One region of the Ensifer sp. NPDC090286 genome, then DNA from elsewhere that is predicted to be linked to it. Evidence: predicted binding sites of a transcription regulator. Region 1 holds the regulator's gene; the other holds the start of a gene.
The links. Region 1 encodes HrcA, which represses chaperone genes, less so after heat shock. Its sites were predicted from a motif close to GTTAGCACTCNCNNNNNGNGAGTGCTAAC; they were not measured.

Region 2: a site for HrcA is predicted at 1,979-2,007, ahead of groES (co-chaperone GroES). Genes of this name have one in related genera too.

What each region holds. Positions count from the first base shown of each region.
Region 1 is NZ_JBIVYF010000003.1:778,596-782,407, forward strand. It holds gene ACIQUG_RS18920 (D-arabinono-1,4-lactone oxidase) at 1-874, shown strand, start outside; gene grpE (nucleotide exchange factor GrpE) at 966-1,574, opposite strand; gene hrcA (heat-inducible transcriptional repressor HrcA) at 1,739-2,818, opposite strand; gene rph (ribonuclease PH) at 3,081-3,800, shown strand.
Region 2 is NZ_JBIVYF010000003.1:339,912-343,723, forward strand. It holds gene ACIQUG_RS16875 (bifunctional riboflavin kinase/FAD synthetase) at 1-770, opposite strand, end outside; gene ACIQUG_RS16880 (TIGR01459 family HAD-type hydrolase) at 784-1,632, opposite strand; gene groES (co-chaperone GroES) at 2,066-2,362, shown strand; gene groL (chaperonin GroEL) at 2,423-3,812, shown strand, end outside.

The DNA.
Region 1 (3,812 bases):
AACAGGCACCCATGGCACCGGCGCCAGGCTTGGCAACATGGCCTCGCAGATCGTCGGCATGCGCCTCGTGCAACCGGACGGCAGCATTCTCGTCGTCGACGAGACGACGCCGGACCTGCTTGAGGCGGCGCGCGTCTCCGTCGGCATGCTCGGCGTGATCTCGGAGATTACCCTGCAGGCGATGGAGAGCTACAATCTCCATGAAAAGCTCTGGCGCTGCACCTTCGACGAAATGATCGAGCAGCACGACGAGCTTGCCGCCAAGCACCGCCATTTCGGCTTCTTCTGGTGCCCGGTGCCCGAGAGCCGCCACTGCTACTGCCTGCCGGATACGGCCTCGGTTTCGACCACCGACAAGACCTCCGACGTCTGCGAGATGAAGGTGATCGACATCACCGGGGAAGCGCCGATGGAGCGCGGTTTCGAGAAGATCGCCTATTCCTCGGAGATCTACCCGATCGAATACGTGCCGAACTTCCACGAGCTCGAATATGCGGTGCCCGTCGCCCACGGCAAGGAAGCGGTCAAGGCGGTGCGCAAGCTGATGCTGGAAAAGCACCCGACGTGCATCTATCCGATCGAGTATCGCTTCACCGCCGGCGACACCGGCTGGATCAGCCCGTTCTTCGAGCAGGACTCGATCACGCTGTCGGTCTCCGGCGAGCCGGGCACCGACTATTGGGAATACCTGAAGGACGTGGACACGATCCTCAGGCAGTACGGCTCGCGGCCGCACTGGGGCAAGCTGCACTTCCTCGGCGCCGAGGATGTAACGGCACTCTACCCCCGCGCCGGCGACTTCCGGGCGCTGAGGGCCAAGGTCGATCCCGAAGGACGCTTCCTCAACGATCACCTGCAGCAATTGTTCGGGTAAGTCTTGCCCGCAGCTACCGCCGCACGGTGCACCAAACAAAAACGCCGCGCGAAGTTCGCGCGGCGTTTTTGTTGAATTCCGTTTGGCGGGATCAGGCGGCCGGCGTGTCGCCGTTCTCGCCGGCAACGACCTTGGGGCCGCCCTTGGAAACGCCGACCATGGCCGGACGCAGGACGCGGTCGCCGATGGTGTAGCCGGCCTGGACGACCTGCAGCACCGTGTTGTTCGGCACATCCGCATTCGGGATTTCGAACATCGCCTGGTGGAAGTTCGGGTCGAACTTCTGGCCTTCCGGCTCCAGCTTCTTGACGCCGTGGCGCTCGAGCGCCGAAAGCATCGAGCGCTCGGTCATCTCCACGCCTTCGATCAGCGTGTTGAGACCGGCTTCGCCAGCTTCCTTGGCTTCCGCCGGAATGGCGTCGAGCGCGCGGCGCAGGTTGTCGGATACCGCCAACATGTCGCGGGCAAAGCCTGCAACCGAATAGGACTTGGCATCCTTGACGTCGCGTTCGGTGCGACGGCGCAGGTTGTCCATCTCGGCGGCAAGCCGAAGGTACTTGTCGCGCAGCTCGGCGCTCTCGGCCCGGGCGAGTTCCAACGGATCGGGCTCGGCAACGGCTGCTGTCTCGACAGCGTCCGGTGCGGCGTCGAATACCTCGTCGGTGGCCTCGGGTCCGTGCTTGTTCGTATCGTCGGTCATGACGTTCTCCGCAGTGTCGTCTCTATTGTCCTTCGCATTTCCACACCGCAAGCGCGAGCCTGCGTTTCAGCAAAAATGCTCAGGAACTGGATTTGAAGCCGATATCGAGGTTTGGGGCCGAAAAATCAAGGGTTCAATGGCGCACGTGCGCTAAAGGCGCGCTCTTAGCGCGAAAGCCGCGACATCAGCTGCGCGGTATAGTCGACCATCGGAACGATGCGCGAGTAGTTGAGCCGCGTCGGACCGATGACACCGACGGCACCAACGATGCGGTCCTCGCCATCGCGATAGGGTGCAACGATCAGCGAGGAGCCGGACAGCGAGAACAGCTTGTTTTCCGAGCCGATGAAGATCCGCACACCCGGGCCGCTTTCGGCAAGATCGAGCAGCTCGATCATGCTGTCCTTCTTTTCCAGATCGTCGAACAGCATTCTGAGCCGGTCGATATCCTCTGCGCCTTCGAGCCCTTCGAGCAGGTTGGCACGGCCGCGCACGATCAGGCGCGCCGGCTTCTCGTCGCCCTCGTTGCCCGACCAGATGGCGAGGCCGCGCTCGACCAGATCCTGCGACAGCGCGTCGAGTTCGCCGCGCACCGTCAGCTTCACCCTTTCGAGCTGGGTGCGCACCTCGGCGATCGTCTGTCCGGCGAGATGGGCGTTGAGGAAGTTTGCGGCTTCCGTAAGCTGCGAGCTGGTGACGCCTGCCGGCAGCTCGATGATGCGGTTTTCCACCTGGTCATGTTCGCCGACGAGCACGGCCAGCGCCTTGGTCGGCGCCAGGCGGATGAACTCGACATGCTTCAGCACCGGATCGGCCTTGGCGGTGATGACAAGACCCGCGCCGCGCGACATGCCGGACAGCATCTGGCTCGCTTCGGTCAAAAGCGCATCGACCGGCTGGGTATGGTCGTCGCGCCGGACATGCCGGTCGATCGAGGCGCGGTCTTCAGGTGAGAGATTGCCGACCTGCATGAAGGCGTCGACGAAGAAGCGCAGGCCCGTCTGGGTCGGCAGGCGACCGGCGCTCACATGCGGCGAATAGATGAGGCCGAGGTCTTCGAGGTCGCTCATCACGTTGCGCACGGAGGCGGGCGACAGTGCCATCGGCAAAAGCCGCGACAGATTGCGCGAGCCGAGCGGCTCGCCGCTCGTCAGATAGGTCTCCACGATGCGACGGAAAATTTCGCCCGAGCGCTCGTCGAGCGCCGCGGCGATTTCCTTTGCTCCGGGATTGCGCAGTACCATGTCACTCCACATATGCAGGCACATCCTGCCGTGGCCGGAATATAGTGTCCCGGCGGCCCGTTGGCAAAAGGGAAAAAACGGTCGATTGCCCGGCTTTCCACCGGCTCCCTTTGCCCGCGTCATGTTCTGCAGCACTGCGCGTCCTCGGGCGCGCCAAAGGTCGCTGCAGCACCTTAAACTGCTGCACAATTTTGTCCCTAAATCGATTTCGATTTAGGGAATTATGCAGTAGAAGGCTCACGAGATACGATAGGAGTTGACGATGCGGCCATCCGGCAGAAAAACCGATCAAATGCGCAAGGTTTCTTTCGAGCGCAATTTTTCCAAGCATGCGGAAGGCTCGTGTCTGGTGCGGTTCGGCGATACGCATGTGCTGTGCACCGCCAGCCTTGAGGAAAAGGTTCCGGCCTGGCTGCGCAATGGCGGCAAGGGCTGGGTGACGGCGGAGTACGGCATGCTGCCGCGCGCCACCGGCGAGCGCATGCGGCGCGAGGCGGCAAGCGGCAAGCAGAGCGGCCGCACCCAGGAAATCCAGCGGCTGATCGGCCGGTCGCTGCGTGCCGTCGTCGATCTGCCGGCGCTCGGCGAACGCCAGATCTCGATCGACTGCGACGTCATCCAGGCCGATGGCGGCACACGCACGGCCTCGATCACCGGCGCCTGGATCGCGCTGCACGACTGCCTGAAGTGGATGGAAGCCCGCAACATGGTCAAGGTCGAGAAGGTCCTGAAGGATCATGTCGCCGCCATCTCTTGCGGCATCTTCGCCAACCAGTCGGTGATCGATCTCGACTACCTCGAAGATTCCGCTGCCGAGACCGACGCCAACTTCGTCATGACCGGCTCGGGCGGCATCGTCGAGATCCAGGGCACGGCGGAAGGCAAGCCGTTCTCGGAAGAGGAATTCGCAAGCCTGATGGGCCTTGCCAAGAACGGCATTGCCGAACTGGTGGCGCTGCAGAAGCAGGCAATCGCCGGCTGAGGAAGGAACGTC
Region 2 (3,812 bases), 440 kb from region 1:
TCGCCGTCGCTGTCGACCGTCGGCCGGCGGCCGAAGCTCGCGACGCCGTCGTAGAGCGAGCCGTCGGCGCGACGGAAACGCACGGCATAAATGCCGGATCGAAGCTCCACCTCGGGCGCGAGCCGCATATTGGCGGTGGGAAAACCGAGTTCGCGGCCGAGCTTCTTGCCGCCAATCACCTCGGCTTCGACGAGATAACGGTAGCCGAGCATGCCGGCGGCCTGCGCGACATCGCCCTCGCCGAGCAGCGCGCGGACGTAGCTCGACGAGATGACGGACGCATTTTCATCACGGAAGGCGTCGACCAGCGTCACGCCAAACCCGTTATCGCCGCCCGCCGCCATCAGAAACGCAGGGCCACCCTCGCGACCCTTGCCGAAATGAAAGTCGAACCCGGTCACCACATGCGAGGCATGCAGCCATTCGAGCAGGATGCGATGGATGAAGTCCGACGCCGAAAGCTGCGAGAAGGTACGATCGAAGGGATATTCGATGACGGCGCCGAAGCCCATGCCTTCGAGGATGCGGGCCTTCAACGGCGCCGGCGTCAGCCGGAAGACAGGCGTGTCCGGGCGAAAGACGGTTCGCGGATGCGGCTCGAAGGTGAGCACGAGTGCCGGCACGCCGCGCGACTTCGCCTCTTCCAGCGCCCGATTGAGAACCGACTGGTGGCCACGGTGCACGCCGTCGAAATTGCCGATGGCGACGACACCGCCGCGCAAGTGCTCCGGAAGCGGATCACGGGTCTCGTTGCGATGAAAAACCGTCATCTCCGTCTTCCCGTCAGGCGAGCCGTGGCATCCAATATTTCGGCGAGGCGCCCTCCTTCTTGAGGAAGGCGGCAAGCTTCGCCTCGTCGGTCCGGCTTTCGTTCATGTATTCCTGGGCGTGGATACCGGCGCTGATATAGAGCAGATCCAGGCCCGCATCCTGCGCGCCCTTGACGTCCGTCGGCATGCCGTCACCGACAGCGATGACGCGGGTGAGGTCGATCGGTCCGCGCGCGGCCTTCGCCTCGCCGAGGGCGGCGCGGTAGATCGCGATGTAGGGCTTGCCGGCAATGCGCGCCTCGCCGCCGAGTTCCTCGTAGAGCTTGGCAATCGCGCCGGCGCACGGGATCAGCCGGTGGCCGCGCTCGACGACCAGGTCCGGATTGGCGCAGATGAACGGGATCTTGCGCTTGGCAAGGCCCGTCAGGGTCGCGCGGTAATGCTCGGGCGTTTCGGTCTCGTCGTCATAGAAGCCGGCGCACACGACCGTCTCGGCATCTTCCGAGGACACGATCTGCGTCCCCAGGCCCTCAAGCAGCGGCAGGTCGCGCTCGGCGCCAATGAAGAAGATCTTCTTGTCGGCGGCGGCGATCAGAGCCCGGGTCACGTCGCCCGAGGTGACGATCCGGTCATAGGCTTCGTCGGGCACGCCGAGGCTGCGGATCTGCACCTTCACCATCGGGCTCGGGCGCGGCGAATTGGTGATGAGTACGACGGTCAGCCCGGCGGCACGCGCCTCGGCCAATGCTTCACAGGCGGAGGCGAAAGCCTGCACGCCGTTGTGAAGAACGCCCCAGACGTCGCACAGAACGACATCGTAGCGCTTGGCGATTTCGCGAAAACTGTTGATCCTTGCGGCCATTCTGGCTTCCTGCAAACACGGTTTCCGGCTTGCATGGCAAGGAAGGCAGGAGATTACAAGTCTCGTCTCCCGAAAAAGGCGCCCCTTCCCAAGGATTCCGGCGGTGTCGAGAGCCAGGAAAAAATGCATTGCAGACGCGCCCGCCACGCAGAAGCACTTTGTCGTGGTTATCAACCGTCAAAATCCGGCCGATGCCACGCATCGACGCGATCGCCTAGATTTCGCCAAGAATGAGGCTAGGCTGCCTACGCCCTCGCCTGCTGCGCCCGCCCAAAGCAGCCGCCGCCAGCAAAAAATCTAGGCGCCGATCCTTGACTCACCCCATACCCAAGCTTATCTCGGCATCGCTAGCACTCGATAAACGAGAGTGCTAACACCCATCCATCGGGTCCATCTGCGATCCGTAGTGTCATTTGATCGAGGGATTAGACTAATGGCAAGCACCAACTTCCGCCCGCTGCACGACCGCGTCGTCGTTCGCCGCGTCGAGTCTGAAGAGAAGACCAAGGGCGGGATCATCATTCCGGACACCGCCAAGGAAAAGCCGCAGGAAGGCGAAATCGTCGCCGTCGGTTCGGGCGCCCGTGACGAAAGCGGCAAGGTTGTCGCTCTCGACGTCAAGGCTGGCGACCGCGTTCTGTTCGGCAAGTGGTCGGGCACCGAAGTCAAGATCAACGGCGAAGACCTTCTGATCATGAAGGAAGCCGACATCATGGGCATCATCGGCTGATCCAGCCGTCGTCCACCCTTTTCATGACAACCAATGGGCAATGAGCCCGGGAGTTCTCTAATGGCTGCAAAAGAAATCAAGTTCGGCCGCACCGCGCGCGAAAAGATGCTGCGTGGCGTCGACATCCTCGCTGACGCCGTAAAGGTCACGCTCGGCCCGAAGGGTCGTAACGTCATCATCGACAAGTCCTTCGGCGCTCCGCGCATCACCAAGGACGGCGTATCGGTCGCCAAGGAAATCGAACTCGAAGACAAGTTCGAAAACATGGGCGCCCAGATGGTCCGCGAAGTTGCTTCGAAGACCAACGACATCGCTGGCGACGGCACCACGACTGCAACCGTTCTTGCCCAGGCGATCGTTCGCGAAGGCGCAAAGGCCGTTGCTGCCGGCATGAACCCGATGGACCTGAAGCGCGGTATCGACCTCGCTGTCACCGAAGTCGTCAAGGATCTCCAGGCCAAGGCCAAGAAGATCAACACTTCGGAAGAAGTTGCACAGGTCGGCACGATCTCGGCCAACGGCGAGCGTCAGATCGGCCTCGACATTGCTGAAGCAATGCAGAAGGTCGGCAACGAAGGCGTCATCACGGTTGAAGAAGCCAAGACCGCCGAAACCGAACTCGAAGTCGTCGAAGGCATGCAGTTCGACCGCGGCTACCTGTCGCCCTACTTCGTCACCAACCCGGAAAAGATGGTCGCTGACCTCGACGACGTCTTCGTTCTCCTCCACGAGAAGAAGCTATCGAACCTCCAGGCCATGCTCCCGGTTCTCGAAGCTGTCGTTCAGACCGGCAAGCCGCTCCTGATCATCGCTGAAGACGTAGAAGGCGAAGCTCTTGCAACGCTCGTCGTCAACAAGCTGCGTGGCGGCCTCAAGATCGCTGCCGTCAAGGCTCCGGGCTTCGGCGACCGCCGCAAGGCCATGCTCGAAGACATCGCCATCCTGACGGGCGGCACCGTGATCTCCGAAGACCTCGGCATCAAGCTCGAAAACGTCACGCTCGACATGCTCGGCCGTGCGAAGAAGGTTTCGATCTCCAAGGAAAACACGACGATCGTCGACGGCGCCGGCCAGAAGGCCGACATCGAAGGCCGCGTCGCCCAGATCAAGGCCCAGATCGAAGACACCACCTCCGACTACGACCGCGAAAAGCTGCAGGAACGTCTTGCCAAGCTCGCTGGCGGCGTTGCCGTGATCCGCGTTGGCGGCTCGACGGAAGTCGAAGTGAAGGAAAAGAAGGACCGCATCGACGACGCTCTCAACGCGACGCGCGCTGCTGTTCAGGAAGGCATCGTACCGGGCGGCGGCACTGCCCTGCTCCGTTCGGCCTCCAAGATCTCGGTCAAGGGCGTCAACGAAGACCAGGAAGCCGGCATCAACATCGTTCGTCGCGCTCTGCAGGCTCCGGCCCGCCAGATCGCCGAGAACGCTGGCGATGAAGCTTCGATCG